2 regions of the Streptomyces sp. NPDC056347 genome follow, and region 1 is predicted to be linked to the other one. Evidence: riboswitches for the same ligand, from Rfam matches in the RefSeq annotation. Region 1 holds a riboswitch; the other holds the start of a gene.
The links. A riboswitch is a leader RNA that binds a small molecule or an ion and turns the genes downstream of it on or off. The one in region 1 is predicted to bind glycine.
Positions count from the first base shown of each region.

Region 2: linked by a shared signal. The riboswitch ahead of gcvT (glycine cleavage system aminomethyltransferase GcvT) and the one ahead of gcvP (aminomethyl-transferring glycine dehydrogenase) in region 1 are both predicted to bind glycine.

Region 1 is NZ_JBHJQP010000055.1:9,151-16,896, forward strand. It holds gene ACFCV8_RS15240 (DNA polymerase IV) at 1-1,186, shown strand, start outside; gene ACFCV8_RS15245 (PRC-barrel domain-containing protein) at 1,111-1,479, opposite strand; glycine riboswitch at 1,593-1,690, shown strand; gene gcvP (aminomethyl-transferring glycine dehydrogenase) at 1,885-4,770, shown strand; gene ACFCV8_RS15255 (DUF5999 family protein) at 4,859-5,065, opposite strand; gene ACFCV8_RS15260 (hypothetical protein) at 5,426-6,019, opposite strand; gene ACFCV8_RS15265 (glutamate--cysteine ligase) at 6,497-7,746, shown strand, end outside.
Region 2 is NZ_JBHJQP010000178.1:3,345-11,090, forward strand. It holds gene ACFCV8_RS30080 (enhanced serine sensitivity protein SseB C-terminal domain-containing protein) at 273-1,052, opposite strand; gene ACFCV8_RS30085 (enhanced serine sensitivity protein SseB) at 1,242-2,009, opposite strand; gene ACFCV8_RS30090 (AAA family ATPase) at 2,064-2,759, opposite strand; glycine riboswitch at 2,924-3,021, shown strand; gene gcvT (glycine cleavage system aminomethyltransferase GcvT) at 3,162-4,277, shown strand; gene gcvH (glycine cleavage system protein GcvH) at 4,506-4,883, shown strand; gene glyA (serine hydroxymethyltransferase) at 4,906-6,165, shown strand; gene ACFCV8_RS30110 (L-serine ammonia-lyase) at 6,295-7,677, shown strand.

The sequences.
Region 1 (7,746 bases):
CCCGCTGGTGGAGCCGCTCAGCCTGGACGAGGCCTTCGTGGACCTGGAGGCCGGCGGGACGGCCGACGACACGGCCTCGGCGCTGGAGATCGGCGAGCGGCTGCGTGCGGCCATCAGGGCGGTCACCGGGCTCACCGGCTCGGTGGGGCTCGCCGGCTCCAAGATGCTGGCCAAGATCGCTTCGGAGGAGGCCAAGCCCGACGGGCTGCGGCTGATAGTCCCCGGCACGGAGCGCGCGCTGCTCGCGCCGAAGTCGGTGCGGATCCTTCCCGGGGTGGGGCCCGCGACGGCGGACCATCTGCGCCGAGCCGGGATGACCACGGTCGATGACCTGGCCGAGGCCGGTGAGGACGAGCTCGTACGCCTGCTCGGCAAGGCCCACGGCGGCTCGCTGCATCGGATGGCCCTCGGCCACGACGACCGGCCGGTGGTCGCGGAGCGGGACGCGAAATCGGTGTCGGTGGAGGACACCTTCGACGCCGATCTCCACGACCGGATCCGGATCCGGTCGGAGGTCGAGCGGCTGGCCGACCGGTGCGTCGGGCGGCTGCGGGGCGCGGGGCGGTCCGGGCGCACGGTGGTGCTGAAGGTGCGCCGCTACGACTTCTCGACGCTCACCCGGTCCGAGACGCTCCGCGGCCCCACGGACGACCCCGTGGTGGTCCGTGAGGCCGCCGCACGGCTCCTTGAGGCCGTGGATACCACCGGGGGCGTCCGGCTCCTCGGTGTGGGCGTCTCGGGGCTCGCCGACTACACGCAGGAGGATCTCTTCGCCCAGGCCGCCGAGGAGCGGGCGGCGGCCGGGGAACAGGCGAAGGAGCCGTCGGCACCGGGGCTCGTCGACGACGGCGCCGAGCCGCCGGACGAGTCCGGGGCGAAGCCACCGGAGACGGAGACCGCCGAACTGCGCGCGGCCCGGCACTGGTCCGCCGGACACGACGTGCACCACACCGCCTACGGACATGGCTGGGTGCAGGGCAGCGGTGTCGGCCGGGTGACCGTGCGGTTCGAGGAGCCCGAGTCGGCGCCCGGCCGGGTGCGCACCTTCCGGGTGGACGATCCGCAGCTGCGGCCGGCCGACCCGCTGCCCCTGGTGCGCAATCCGCCGGACTACTCGTCCTGGCCGGCCAGCCTGCCGAAGTCCCGGTCCGGGGGGACGTCCCCGGGCGGGGAGTCGAGTCCGTAATGGCGGTAGAGCTGGAGTTCCTGCTCCGGTGAGAGGTGGCGGCCCACGCCGAAGTCGGGCGCGTCCTTGATCAGGGCCCGGTCGAAGGGGACGCGGAGCGTGTCCTCCACGAATTCACTGGGTTCCAGCGGCACGAACGCGTCCCGGCTGAAGAGCCCGGTACGTACGGCGGCCCACTCGGGGACCCCGGTCGCGTCGTCGAGGTACACCTCGTCGACGGTCCCGATCCTGGTGCCCTTGCGGTCGAATGCCTTGCGGCCGATCAGGCTGCGCGGATCGATGTCGGTCTGCACGATCCCTCCCACTGGTCGCGGCTACTCCACAAGCACTACAAAAGGGCAGATCCGGGTGGTTGGCCACTCGAGAAATCGGCCATGAACCCCGCTGGTAGGCTGGTCATGGCCGCTGACCCCGTGCGGGAGAGTCCTTCGGAGCTGATCCGGAGGGCGCCGAAGGAGCAAATCCTCCCCGGAATCTCTCAGGCCCCCGTACCGCACGGACGAGGTCACTCTGGAAAGCAGGGCGGGTTTCGTGCGGCCGGGTGCCGGTACGAGTCCCTACCTCACCGACGGTGAAAGCCGGCACGCCCCAGGGCGCGCCGGTGAAGCTCTCAGGTTGAGATGACAGAGGGGGAGGCCGTTCGGGCACCCGCGCCGAGGTGCCCCTCGCAGGTCGTGACAGACCAGGAGGCCTCCACCATGACCCCCCGCCGCACTCCGCTCTCCCAGCTGGAGCAGGGCATTCCGTTCGAGCAGCGCCACATCGGACCCGATGCCGAGGCGCAGTCGAAGATGCTCGCCCAGGTCGGTTACGGCTCGCTGGACGAGCTCACCGCGGCCGCGGTGCCCGATGTCATCAAGAGCACGGAGGCTCTCGGGCTGCCGTCCGCGCGCACCGAGGCCGAGGTACTCGCCGAGCTGCGTGACCTCGCGGACCGCAACCAGGTGCTGAGCCCGATGATCGGCCTCGGCTACTACGGCACCTTCACCCCGCCGGTGATCCTGCGCAACGTCATGGAGAACCCCGCCTGGTACACGGCCTACACGCCCTACCAGCCGGAGATCTCGCAGGGCCGTCTGGAGGCCCTGCTGAACTTCCAGACGATGGTCGCCGACCTGACCGGACTGCCCACCTCCGGCGCCTCCCTGCTCGACGAGGGCACCGCGGCCGCCGAGGCCATGGCGCTGTCCCGGCGCGTCGGAAAGGTCAAGAACGGCGTCTTCCTGGTCGACGCCGACGCCCTGCCGCAGACCGTCGCCGTCATCGGGACCCGTGCCGAGCCGACCGGTGTCGAGGTCGTCGTCGCCGATCTGTCCGAGGGCATCCCGGCCGAGCTCGCCGAGCGCGGTGTCTTCGGCGTCCTGCTGCAGTACCCCGGCGCGTCCGGCGAGGTCCGCCACATCGGCTCCGTCATCGAGCAGGCCCACGAACTGGGCGCGATCGTCACGGTCGCCGCCGATCTGCTGGCCCTGACCCTGCTCACCTCTCCTGGCGAGCTGGGCGCGGACATCGCCATCGGCACCACGCAGCGCTTCGGCGTCCCGATGGGCTTCGGCGGCCCGCACGCCGGATACATGGCCGTCCGCGAGAAGTTCGCCCGCAGCCTGCCCGGCCGCCTCGTCGGTGTCTCCGTCGACGCGGACGGCAACAAGGCCTACCGGCTGGCCCTGCAGACGCGTGAGCAGCACATCCGCCGCGAGAAGGCCACCAGCAACATCTGCACCGCCCAGGTGCTGCTCGCCGTCATGGCCGGGATGTACGCCGTCTACCACGGCCCGGACGGGCTGCGGACGATCGCCCGGCGTACCCACCGCTACGCCGCGATCCTGGCCGAGGGCCTGCGCGCCGCCGGTGTCGACGTGGTGACCGGCGCCCACTTCGACACCCTCACCGTGCGCGTCCCGGGCAAGGCGGCCGAGGTCGTCGCCGAGGCCCGCGAGCGCGGGGTCAACCTGCGCCTGGTCGACGCCGACCTGGTCTCCGTCGCCTGTGACGAGACGACCACCCGGACGCAGATCGCCGCCGTCTGGGCCGCCTTCGGAACCGAGGGCGACATCGAGGCGCTGGACGCCACCGTCGCCGACGCGCTGCCCGAGGGACTGCTGCGCACCGATGCGGTCCTCACGCACCCGGTCTTCCACCAGCACCGCTCCGAGACCGCGATGCTGCGCTACCTGCGCCGCCTCGCCGACCGGGACTACGCGCTGGACCGCGGCATGATCCCGCTCGGCTCCTGCACCATGAAGCTGAACGCGACCACCGAGATGGAGCCGATCACCTGGCCCGAGTTCGGCGCGCTGCACCCCTTCGCCCCGGCCGAGCAGGCGGAGGGCTTCCTCACCCTCATCCGTGAGCTGGAGGAGCGCCTGGCCGAGGTCACCGGCTACGACGCGGTGTCGATCCAGCCGAACGCGGGCTCGCAGGGCGAGTTCGCCGGTCTCCTGGCCGTACGGGCGTACCACCGGGCCAACGGCGACGAGCAGCGCACCGTCTGTCTCATCCCGTCCTCCGCGCACGGCACCAACGCGGCCAGCGCCGTGATGGCCGGGATGAAGGTCGTCGTGGTGAAGACCGCCGACGACGGGGAGGTGGACGTCGAGGACCTGCGGGCCAAGATCGAGAAGCACCGCGACGAGCTCGCCGTCCTCATGATCACGTACCCGTCGACGCACGGTGTGTTCGAGGAGCACGTCGCCGACATCTGTGCCGAGGTGCACGACGCGGGTGGCCAGGTGTACGTCGACGGCGCCAACCTCAACGCGCTGGTCGGCCTCGCCCGGCCGGGCCGGTTCGGCGGCGACGTCTCGCACCTGAACCTGCACAAGACCTTCTGCATCCCGCACGGCGGCGGCGGCCCCGGTGTCGGCCCGGTCGGTGTGCGCGCGCACCTCGCCCCGTACCTGCCGAACCACCCGCTCCAGCCCACGGCGGGCCCCGAGACGGGTGTCGGGCCGATCTCGGCCGCTCCGTGGGGCTCGGCCGGGATCCTCCCGATCTCCTGGGCGTACGTACGCCTGATGGGCGGGGAGGGCCTGAAGCGGGCGACGCAGGTCGCGGTGCTCGCGGCCAACTACATCGCCAAGCGTCTTGAGCCGCACTACCCGATCCTGTACACCGGACCGGCCGGGCTGGTCGCGCACGAGTGCATCGTGGACCTGCGGCCGATCTCCAAGGCCACCGGCGTCAGCGTCGACGACATCGCCAAGCGGCTGATCGACTACGGCTTCCACGCGCCGACGATGTCGTTCCCGGTCGCGGGGACGCTGATGATCGAGCCGACGGAGAGCGAGGACCTCGCGGAGCTGGACCGTTTCTGCGACACGATGATCGCCATCCGTGGCGAGGTCGAGAAGGTGGCCTCCGGCGAGTGGAGCGCGGACGACAACCCGCTGCGCAACGCTCCGCACACCGCGGCGATGGCCGGCGGGGAGTGGGAGCACACCTACAGCCGCGAGACGGCCGTCTTCCCGGCCGGTGTCGTGGCCGCGGACAAGTACTGGCCGCCGGTGCGCCGGATCGACGGCGCCTTCGGCGACCGTAACCTCGTCTGCTCCTGCCCGCCGCTGGACGAGTACGACAACTGACGCGTGAGCGTCACTGTGTGAGGCGGACGTGCGCCGGGGCCGGTTCGGAGGATTCTCCGGGCCGGCCCCTGTTCGTCTGCGGCCGCGGTCAGGCGGCCTTCATCACCCGGCCGGTCGCCAGCGGCCGGTGCGGGGCGATGATCTGACCGTCCGGGAGCAGCTCGCCGGTGTCCTCGAAGAGCAGGACGCCGTTGCACAGCAGGCTCCAGCCCTGTTCCGGGTGGTGCGCCGTCAGGCGGGCGGCCTCCCGGTCGGCTGAGTCGGCGGTCGGGCATGGTGGCTGATGTTGACACATGGCTGGGTTCTCTCGCTGCGTTGTAGTGAATGTGCTGCGGCTGGACGAGGTGTTCATGGCCGCCCCCCGTATCGATAGGTCCGGTCCCAGTGTTGCCCCACGGGCGTCAATCCGCAGGGATTTCGGACCAGCACTTCTCCTTACCCGAAGGACGTGTCACCCGCGCGGACGGTTCATCGCAACTGCACTGTCATTTCGGGTGGTTCGGGGTGGCCATTACGGGCTAGTCCGGATGGGCGGGAAGTGCGCCTCCCGGGCGTGGCGGCTCTTCGGCCGGGACCGGGAGGACGCGCCCGGCAGCACCGTGCCCCGTCACCGGGGGCGGCGACGGGGCACGGACGGCCGGAGCGGGCCGGGGGCTCAGGCCGGGGAGCCGAGCAGGGGGCCCGGGTCGGGCGGGATGCGCAGCGTCATCACGCGGAGCAGGTCGGCCACCCGGTGCGGCCGGTGTGCGGCGATGCCCGGCGGGGCGGGGGCCAGCGGGACGAGGAGGTCGGCGGGGGCGAGCGCTCCGTCGGCGGCGTCCGCCTCGGCGTCGCCGTGCAGCCACAGCGCCAGCATGTACAGCTCCGGGACGGACAGCAGCCGCGGCTGGTAGTGCGGTGTCACCGCCTCGGCCTGGCGCAGTGCGAGCTCGGTCGAGGCGATGTAAGGACCCTCGAAGAAGTGCGAGAAGGCCCAGCCGTCCGCGGTGAGCATGGTCTCCGCCGCCGCGACGGCCCGCTCCGCGTCGCGGATCAGGAACCGCCATCCGGTGAGCCGGGTGGCCGGGGCCGGAGTGTTCGGACCGATCCGCTCCAGCACGTGGACGGGGAGCGGGAGTTCAGGGATGAGCGGTCCCTGGGCGGACCGGAGGGCGGGGGTGCGGGCTTCGCGTACCGCGGTGGGTGAACCGAGTGCCGCGAGAACGCTGCGCAGAGCGGGCGCGGGAGCCGGGAAGACATGCAGCGGCATAGTGGGTCGCCTCTCGCTTCGGAGACACGGTGGTGCGCGGGCGGATGCAGACGGCGCTGTCGGCATGCGGGGCCAGAGGGGCCGGTGACCGAGCGGCTACGTCAACTCTCTGCCTCGTCCGCGGAGTTTATACGAAATGTGTTCATGCGGTGTTTCCACTAGCCGTTGCGGGTGCTGCGGGCAAGGCGGTATCAAGACTTTATTATGCGGAGAAACTGATGATTCCGTTTCGGTGGCACAGTCACTGCCTGGGGACTTTCCCATGACGTGGACGGCTGAAACACGTCGGCTTTTCAGGACTCATCGACCGGCAATCGCATCCCGCATCATGCCATTGGAATGTGCCCGGAGCGACTGTTCTCAGACTAGTGGGTCGGTGGCCTTCTCGTGGGCGTTATGGATCACCCCGCCTGGGCATTATCGATCCTGATGCGAGCGGTCTGGCCGCGGGCCGCCCACCGAGGGAGGGACGCTTCGATGGGGGAGAAGGTCGTGGCGGGCGCCTTTGACCTGTCCGATCGGCAGAGGTACCGGAAGAAGCTCCACGAGTGTCTGGAGGGGCTGGAGCGACTTCTTGTGGAGCAACGGTTCGATCGGCCGCGCAACCTCATGGGCGTGGAGATCGAACTCAATCTCGCGGGTGCCGACGGCATGCCGAAGATGATGAATGGAGAGGTCCTTCCGCGCATCGCCAGCCGCGATTTCCAGATGGAACTCGGGATGTTCAATCTGGAGGTGAACATAGTCCCGCACCGCTTGGGGGGACGGGTTCTGGATCAGCTGGCCGAAGAGCTCAGGGCTGGACTCGGATATGCCCACCGGAAGGCGGGTGAGGTCGATGCCGGGCTCATGATGATCGGAATTCTTCCCACGCTGCGCCGTGAGGATCTCGTGCTCTCCAGTCTCTCGGACGCGGAACGCTACACCTTGCTGAACGATCAGATGGTGGCTGCCCGCGGCGAGGTCTTCGCCCTCGACATCCAGGGCGTGGAGCGGCTGGTCTCCACCTCCGCCTCGATCGCCCCCGAGGCCGCCTGTACCTCGGTCCAGTTCCACCTCCAGGTGACGCCCGCGCGGTTCGCCGCCGTGTGGAACGCGGCCCAGGCGATCGCCGGTGTCCAGATCGCACTCGGTGCCAACGCGCCCTTCCTGTTCGGCCGGGAGCTCTGGCGGGAGTCGCGGCCGCCGCTCTTCCAGCAGGCCACGGACACCCGCCCGCCCGAGCTCCGCAACCAGGGGGTGCGGCCCAGGACCTGGTTCGGGGAGCGGTGGATCGGTTCGGCGTACGAGCTCTTCGAGGAGAACGTGCGCTACTTCCCGCCCCTCCTGCCCATCCACGACCAGGAGGAGCCGCTGCGCGTCCTCGACGAGGGCGGGGTGCCGCGGCTGGCGGAGCTGGTGCTCCACAACGGAACGATCTACCGCTGGAACCGGCCCGTGTACGGGCTCGTCGACGGCGTACCCCATCTGCGGGTGGAGAACCGGGTGCTGCCCGCCGGACCCACCGTCATCGACCTCATCGCCAACGCGGCGTTCTACTACGGCCTGGTGCGCGCGCTCGCCGAGGATCCCCGCCCGGTATGGAACAGGCTGCCGTTCGCAGCGGCGGAGGAGAACTTCGACACCGCCTGCCGCATGGGCATCGACGCGGAGCTGATCTGGCCGCGCCCCGGCCGCGCGGGCGGGTTCGCCCGGGTGCCCGCCGTGAAGCTCGTACGCGACGAACT
Region 2 (7,746 bases), on a different contig from region 1:
GGCGCCTTATGCGAACGTTGCGGAAAACCGGAAGCGTAACGTCGCATTCCGGTCTTCGTCGCTTCGGCGGCTTTTCCACCCGTACGCGGGGAATGGCGGGTACCGGTCGGCGGGGAGCGGCGGGTACCCGTGTGCGGGGAGCGCCGATTGCCCGGGCGCGGGCCCCGCGGCGGCTGTCAGTACGTGGACTGCGACCGTGGCCAGCACGCGGACGTCGGGGGTGGCCAGCACGCGGACGTCGGCGGCTGTCAGTACGCGGACGTCGGCGGCGGTCAGTACGTGGACTGCGGCGGGTAGCCGTATCCCGTGGCGGGGGCCGCCGGGGCGTGTGCCTCGCGGTCGTAGAACGGGCGGGCGTTGGCGCGCAGCCACATCGCGACCGGGTCGTACTCGTCGGACATCGCGACGGTGGAGACCGGCAGCCCGTCCGGGACGGCGGAGATCGACTGCTGCATCATCGTGCGGGCCGCGTCCACCGCGGCCGGGCCGGTGTCGTAGAGGTCGAGCCCGATGGTGAGGTACGGGGCGCCGAGCGCGGGCTGCACCCAGGCGCGGCGCAGCGAGCGGACCGCGGGGGTGCGGTGGGCGTTCTGCGTGAGCAGGGCGTAGAACTGCGGGATCTCGATGGCCGGCTCGGTGAGGCGGAGCGGGCCCGCGGGCATCCGGTCGAGGCCGGTGGCGATCCGGCGCAGGTCCAGCCAGGGGATGCCGACGCCGCCGCCGGGGGCGTGCGGGTTGAGCCAGATGCCCCAGCGGTCGGGGAAGAGGGCGCGGGCGATCTCCAGGCCGTCGACCAGTTCGTGGGCGCGGTTCCAGCCGCTGGCGGAGAGCTCCTGGGCGGAGGTCACACAGGGGGCGTAGCCGAGGCCGTCGATCTCCATGTTCCCGTACTGGGCGTCGGGCGATCCGGCCCGGCCCTGCCACAGCAGCATCCAGATCCGGCCGTGGGCGAGGGCCTGGAGCAGCGCCTCGTACGCGTCGTAGCGTCCGGGCGTCACTTGGCGCAGCATGTGCTCGACCTGCCCGGCCGCCGCGGTGCCTGACGCACTCACCTGGTCCCGCCCCTCTTCGATCCACTGTGCCGGCCGGCCGCTCCCGGGCACACGGGTGCGGCCGGTGCCGAGGCACCCGCCATGAAACCAGCTTATGCGCCGGTCATGACACCGACTTGACGCCATGGTGCGCGGCGGTGCCCAGCTCCCGGGTGGCCAAAAACGCGCATGAGGCGTTCCGGCGCCCGGCTACCGGCCCGCCCGCTGGTAGAACGGCCGGACCGTCTCGCGCATCCAGTCGCCGACCGGGTCCTGGGCGACATCGAGCAGCACCAGGTTGACCGGCCAGGGCAGCGCGACGCGGCCCAGGGCGCGGCCGAGGGCGTCCATCGGGGCGTTGCGCGCGTCGTCCTCCCAGGCGGAGAGCTCCACGCCGACGAAGAGGACGGGTTCGCCGCCCTCGATGCTGGCCAGTGCGCGGCGGGCGGTGACCACGACGCCGCTCTCCTCGAACTCTCCGGCCGCCGCGGCGAGGAAGTCGACGGGCTCCTCCTGCCAGTCCGGCTCGAAGAGCCGGACCCGGCCGCCGCCGGCCGGGCCGTCGAGCGGGGTGCGGCCGGTCCGGCAGAGCTCGGCGACGGCCGGGGGCGGCAGCGGCATCCCGACCGCGCCGCCCGGGTTCACCACGATGCCGAGCTGCGGCGGCAGCCCGCGGGCGAAGTCGCGGGCGGGCGCGACCGTGAAGGACATGTGGCTGCCGACGCAGGCGAGGAACTGCTGCTCGGAGCTGAAGACGGGGACGTACGCGGCGCCGTCGAGCTCCATCGTCGGCAGGTCGAGGGACGGGGAGTCGGGTCCGCCGCCGTTGGGCAGCGGCACCCAGACCTGGTTGCGGCCGAGCACCTCGACGAGGCGCCCGCCCGCCTCCGGGTTGCCCACCGAGGCCATCAGCACCTCTTCGAGCTCATTGGCCGGCCATCCGCTCTGCGGATGCGCGGCCTGCGCCGGAATGTCCACTGCTTCCCCTGCTTCCCCTTCATCACCCACGCTTCCGCGCTTCCGCGCAGAAGGTTAGCGCCCGGCCCCGGGCCGCCCGGCCGTGAAGACGATCCGCCCGAGCCGCCCCGCCGCCTCCCGGTCCAGCAGCACCGCCGAGGCGCAGCCGGCCGGGAGGACGCCGTCCGCGGTCGCCGTCAGCAGCCGTCCCACCGCTCGGCGGTGCCGGGCGAAGGCGTACGCGGACACCCCGCGCCCGCGCTCGCGCTGCCCCTCCCGGGCGGTCTGCGGGCTGACGTCGAGGAGGACCAGGTGCAGGAGCCGGCCCCGGCGCCGGGCGGCCCGGGCCAGCCAGCCGCGTACCCACGCCTGGGTCCCGCAGTCGTGGACGACGGCGGACTCACCGGAGCGCAGCACCCGCCACAGCCCCCAGTAATGGGCGGCGCGCACGAGCGGGCGGTAGAGGGCGTAGGGAAGTAAGCGGGGCATCACCCCCGCCCAGCGGTCCCGGGTGTCCTGCGAGTCGACGGCGTGGGCCGCCACCACCACCCGCCGGATCAGCGTGGACTTCCCGCTGCCGGGCAGCCCGGAGACCACCACCACATCGCCCGCGGCGAAGTGCAGCCCGCGCGGGCTGCGCCCGGCCCGGTCCCGCAGATCCCGCACGACGGGCACGAGCCCGCCGGGCGCCTCCCGCGCCGGAGCCCCGGACCGCGCGGCCACCGCGCCGTGCGCGACCCCCGTGGTCGTCGCGTACCGCTGCAACGTCATCGCCCTCCCCCATGGTCGGCTCACCCCAGACCCCATGCCCATGAAGTGTAAAGAAAAGGTAATGCGGCACAACCGCCCGTGCCGATGAATTCCAGCGGGGTACCGGGGCCCCATTCCGGTGCGATGCGTGCGATGATGACCCGGCCAACTGCATAAAGGCCGCTTGAATCCGCGCGGGAGAGTCCCGGTCACTGTCCGTGCCGGGCGCCGAAGGAGCAAGTTCCTCCCTTGAATCTCTCAGGCCCCGTACCGCGTGGATGAGGCAGATCTGAAAAGCGGGCCGCTTCGCGGCTCCACCCAAGGTGCAAGCCGAACCCGTCCGGGGCTCTCGGCGAACCTCTCAGGTTCCGATGACAGATGGGGAGGGTTCGCCCATGTCGTCATGTTCCGGGAGTCACACTCATGAGCACCGCACCCCGCCTCACCGCCCTCGATGCCCTGCACCGTTCGCTGGGCGCGACCATGACCGACTTCGCGGGCTGGGACATGCCCCTGCGGTACGCCAGTGAGCGCGACGAGCACAACGCGGTGCGCACCCGGGCCGGTCTCTTCGACCTGTCGCACATGGGCGAGATCACCGTCACCGGCGCCGGTGCGGCCGCCCTCCTGAACTTCGCGCTGGTCGGCAACATCGGCACGGTCGCCGTGGGCCGCGCCCGCTACACGATGATCTGCGCCGAGGACGGCGGCATCCTGGACGACCTGATCGTCTACCGGCTCGGCGAGACCGAGTACATGGTCGTGGCCAACGCGGGCAACGCCCAGATCGTGCTGGACGCGCTGACCGCGCGGGCCGAGGGCTTCGACGCCGAGGTCCGCGACGACCGCGACGCGTACGCGCTGCTCGCCGTCCAGGGCCCCGAGTCCCCCGCGATCCTGGCCTCGGTCACCGACGCCGACCTGGACGGTCTGAAGTACTACGCCGGGCTGCCGGGCACCGTCGCCGGGGTTCCCGCGCTGATCGCCCGTACCGGCTACACCGGCGAGGACGGCTTCGAGCTGTTCGTCGCCCCCGCCCACGCCGAGCAGCTGTGGAAGGCGCTGACCGAGGCGGGCGCCGGGCGCGGCCTGGTGCCGTGCGGGCTGTCCTGCCGCGACACGCTGCGCCTGGAGGCGGGCATGCCGCTGTACGGGCACGAGCTGACCACCGGGCTGACCCCGTTCGACGCCGGTCTCGGCCGGGTCGTGAAGTTCGAGAAGGAGGGCGACTTCGTCGGCCGCAAGGCCCTGGAAGCCGCCGCCGAGCGCGCCGAGACCGCCCCGCCGCGCAAGCTGGTCGGCCTGGTCGCCGAGGGCCGCCGGGTGCCGCGCGCCGGATTCCCCGTGACCGTCGGCGGCGAGGTCGTCGGCGAGGTCACCTCCGGCGCCCCCTCGCCCACCCTGGGCAAGCCGATCGCCATGGCCTACATCGACGCGACGCACGCCACGCCCGGCACCGCGGGCGTCGCGGTGGACATCCGGGGCAGTCACGAGCCGTACGAGGTCGTGGCGCTGCCGTTCTACAAGCGCCAGAAGTGACGCCGGGCGCCGCAGGCGAAGCCGGGCGCCGGAAGTGACGCCGGACGCCGCGAGCAAGGCCGAGCACCGGAAGTGACGCCGGACACCGGAAGTCGCATCGGGCGCCGGGAGCGGACACCGGCGCCCCGCAGAGAATTCACGGCCGCGTCGCAGAAGTGACGCAGTCGCGTCTCACACCGTAAGACCACCGTTCATCAGCACTCCCCCGCGTACAGGAGAATTCAGGTCATGAGCAACCCCCAGCAGCTGCGGTACAGCAAGGAGCACGAGTGGCTGTCGGCCGTCGAGGACGGTGTGGCCACGATCGGTATCACCGAGCACGCCGCCAACGCCCTCGGCGACGTCGTCTACGTCCAGCTCCCCGAGGTCGGTGACACGGTGACCGCGGGCGAGACCTGCGGCGAGCTGGAGTCGACCAAGTCCGTGAGCGACCTGTACTCGCCGGTGACCGGTGAGGTCACCGAGGCGAACCAGGACGTCGTGGACGACCCGTCGCTGGTGAACACCGCTCCCTTCGAAGGCGGCTGGCTGTTCAAGGTACGCGTCGCGGAGGAGCCGAAGGACCTGCTCTCCGCCGACGAGTACACCGAGTTCTCCGGCAACTAAAGAGACCCCAAGGGACCACCTGATGTCGCTTCTCAACTCCTCCCTCCACGAGCTGGACCCGGATGTCGCCGCCGCCGTCGACGCCGAGCTCCACCGTCAGCAGTCCACCCTCGAGATGATCGCCTCGGAGAACTTCGCTCCGGTCGCGGTCATGGAGGCCCAGGGCTCCGTCCTCACCAACAAGTACGCCGAGGGCTACCCCGGCCGCCGCTACTACGGTGGCTGCGAGCACGTCGACGTCGTCGAGCAGATCGCCATCGACCGGATCAAGGCGCTGTTCGGCGCCGAGGCGGCGAACGTCCAGCCGCACTCCGGTGCGCAGGCCAACGCCGCCGCGATGTTCGCGCTGCTCAAGCCGGGCGACACGATCATGGGCCTGAACCTGGCCCACGGCGGTCACCTGACCCACGGCATGAAGATCAACTTCTCCGGCAAGCTCTACAACGTGGTCCCGTACCACGTCGACGACACCGGTGTCGTGGACATGGTCGAGGTCGAGCGGCTTGCCAAGGAGTCGAAGCCGAAGCTGATCGTCGCCGGCTGGTCGGCGTACCCGCGTCAGCTGGACTTCGCCGCCTTCCGCCGGATCGCGGACGAGGTCGGCGCGTACCTGATGGTCGACATGGCCCACTTCGCGGGTCTGGTGGCCGCGGGCCTGCACCCCAACCCGGTGCCGCACGCCCATGTCGTCACGACCACCACGCACAAGACCCTCGGCGGTCCGCGCGGCGGTGTCATCCTGTCGACGCAGGAGCTGGCCAAGAAGATCAACTCCGCGGTCTTCCCGGGCCAGCAGGGTGGTCCGCTGGAGCACGTGATCGCGGCCAAGGCGGTCTCCTTCAAGGTCGCCGCGTCCGAGGAGTTCAAGGAGCGCCAGCAGCGCACCCTGGACGGTGCCCGCATCCTCGCCGAGCGCCTGGTGCAGCCGGACGTCACCGAGGCCGGTGTCTCCGTGCTGTCCGGCGGCACGGACGTGCACCTGGTCCTGGTCGACCTGCGCGACTCCGAGCTGGACGGCCAGCAGGCCGAGGACCGGCTCCACGAGATCGGCATCACGGTCAACCGGAACGCCGTCCCGAACGACCCGCGCCCGCCGATGGTCACCTCGGGTCTGCGGATCGGTACGCCCGCCCTGGCGACCCGCGGCTTCCAGAACGACGACTTCACCGAGGTCGCGGAGATCATCGCCGCTGCCCTCAAGCCGTCCCACGACGCGGACGCGCTGAAGGCCCGTGTCGTCGCACTGGCCGAGAAGTACCCGCTGTACCCCGGTCTCGGTTAGTCCGGGCCGCAGTTCTCACCATGGGGCGGGGCACCGCGCACACTTGTTCGTGAGCGCGGTGCCCCCACCCTTGTCCCGCCCCGCACCACCCGGCAGACAACGTCGTCTACCAGCCCCTGAGGAGTTCCCGTGGCCATCTCGGTCTTCGACCTGTTCTCGATCGGCATCGGCCCGTCCAGCTCCCATACGGTCGGCCCGATGCGTGCCGCCCGCATGTTCGCTCGCCGGCTCAAGAACGAGGGCCTGATCGCCCACACCGCCTCCATACGTGCCGAGCTGTACGGCTCGCTCGGCGCGACCGGCCACGGCCACGGCACCCCGAAGGCGGTCCTGCTCGGCCTGGAGGGCGAGTCGCCCCGCACCGTGGACGTGGAGTCGGCCGACGAACGGGTGGAGCGCATCCGTGCCACCGGCCGGATCAACCTCCTGGGCATGCACGAGATCGACTTCGACGCCGACGAGCAGCTGGTCCTGCACCGCCGCAAGGCCCTCCCGTACCACGCCAACGGCATGAGCATCCACGCCTTCGACCACGAGGGCGCCCTGCTCCTGGAGAAGACGTACTACTCGGTCGGCGGCGGCTTCGTCGTCGACGAGGACGCGGTGGGCGAGGACCGGATCGTCCTCGACGACACCGTGCTCAAGCATCCCTTCCGTACCGGCGACGAACTGCTGCGGCTCTCGAAGGAGACCGGCCTGTCCATCTCCTCGCTGATGCTGGAGAACGAGAAGGCCTGGCGCACCGAGGACGAGATCCGCTCCGGGCTGCTGGACATCTGGCGCGTCATGCAGGCCTGCGTCTCGCGCGGCATGTCCCGCGAGGGCATCCTCCCCGGCGGCCTCAAGGTCCGCCGCCGCGCCGCGACCACCGCCCGCCAGCTGCGTGCCGAGGGCGACCCGCAGACCCACGCGATGGAGTGGATCACCCTCTACGCGATGGCGGTCAACGAGGAGAACGCGGCGGGCGGCCGCGTCGTCACCGCGCCCACCAACGGTGCCGCGGGCATCATCCCGGCGGTGCTGCACTACTACATGAACTTCGCGGCGGGCGGCGCGACCGAGGCGGAGAAGGAGGACGGCGTCGTCCGCTTCCTCCTGGCGGCCGGGGCCATCGGCATGCTCTTCAAGGAGAACGCCTCCATCTCGGGCGCCGAGGTCGGCTGCCAGGGAGAGGTCGGCTCCGCCTGCTCCATGGCCGCGGGTGCCCTCGCGGAGGTCCTCGGCGGCACCGCCGAGCAGGTGGAGAACGCGGCCGAGATCGGCATGGAGCACAACCTGGGCCTGACCTGCGACCCGGTCGGCGGTCTCGTCCAGATCCCGTGCATCGAACGCAACGGCATGGCCGCGGTCAAGGCCGTCACGGCGGCCAAGATGGCGCTGCGCGGCGACGGCAGCCACAAGGTCTCCCTCGACAAGGTCATCAAGACCATGAAGGAGACCGGCGCCGACATGTCCGTCAAGTACAAGGAGACCGCGCGCGGCGGCCTCGCGGTGAACATCATCGAGTGCTGAGCGGACAGGCCCCGGCCGGCGCGTTCGTTCATGTCCGCGCTGTCAGGGCCGTTCCTGTCCGCACGGCGG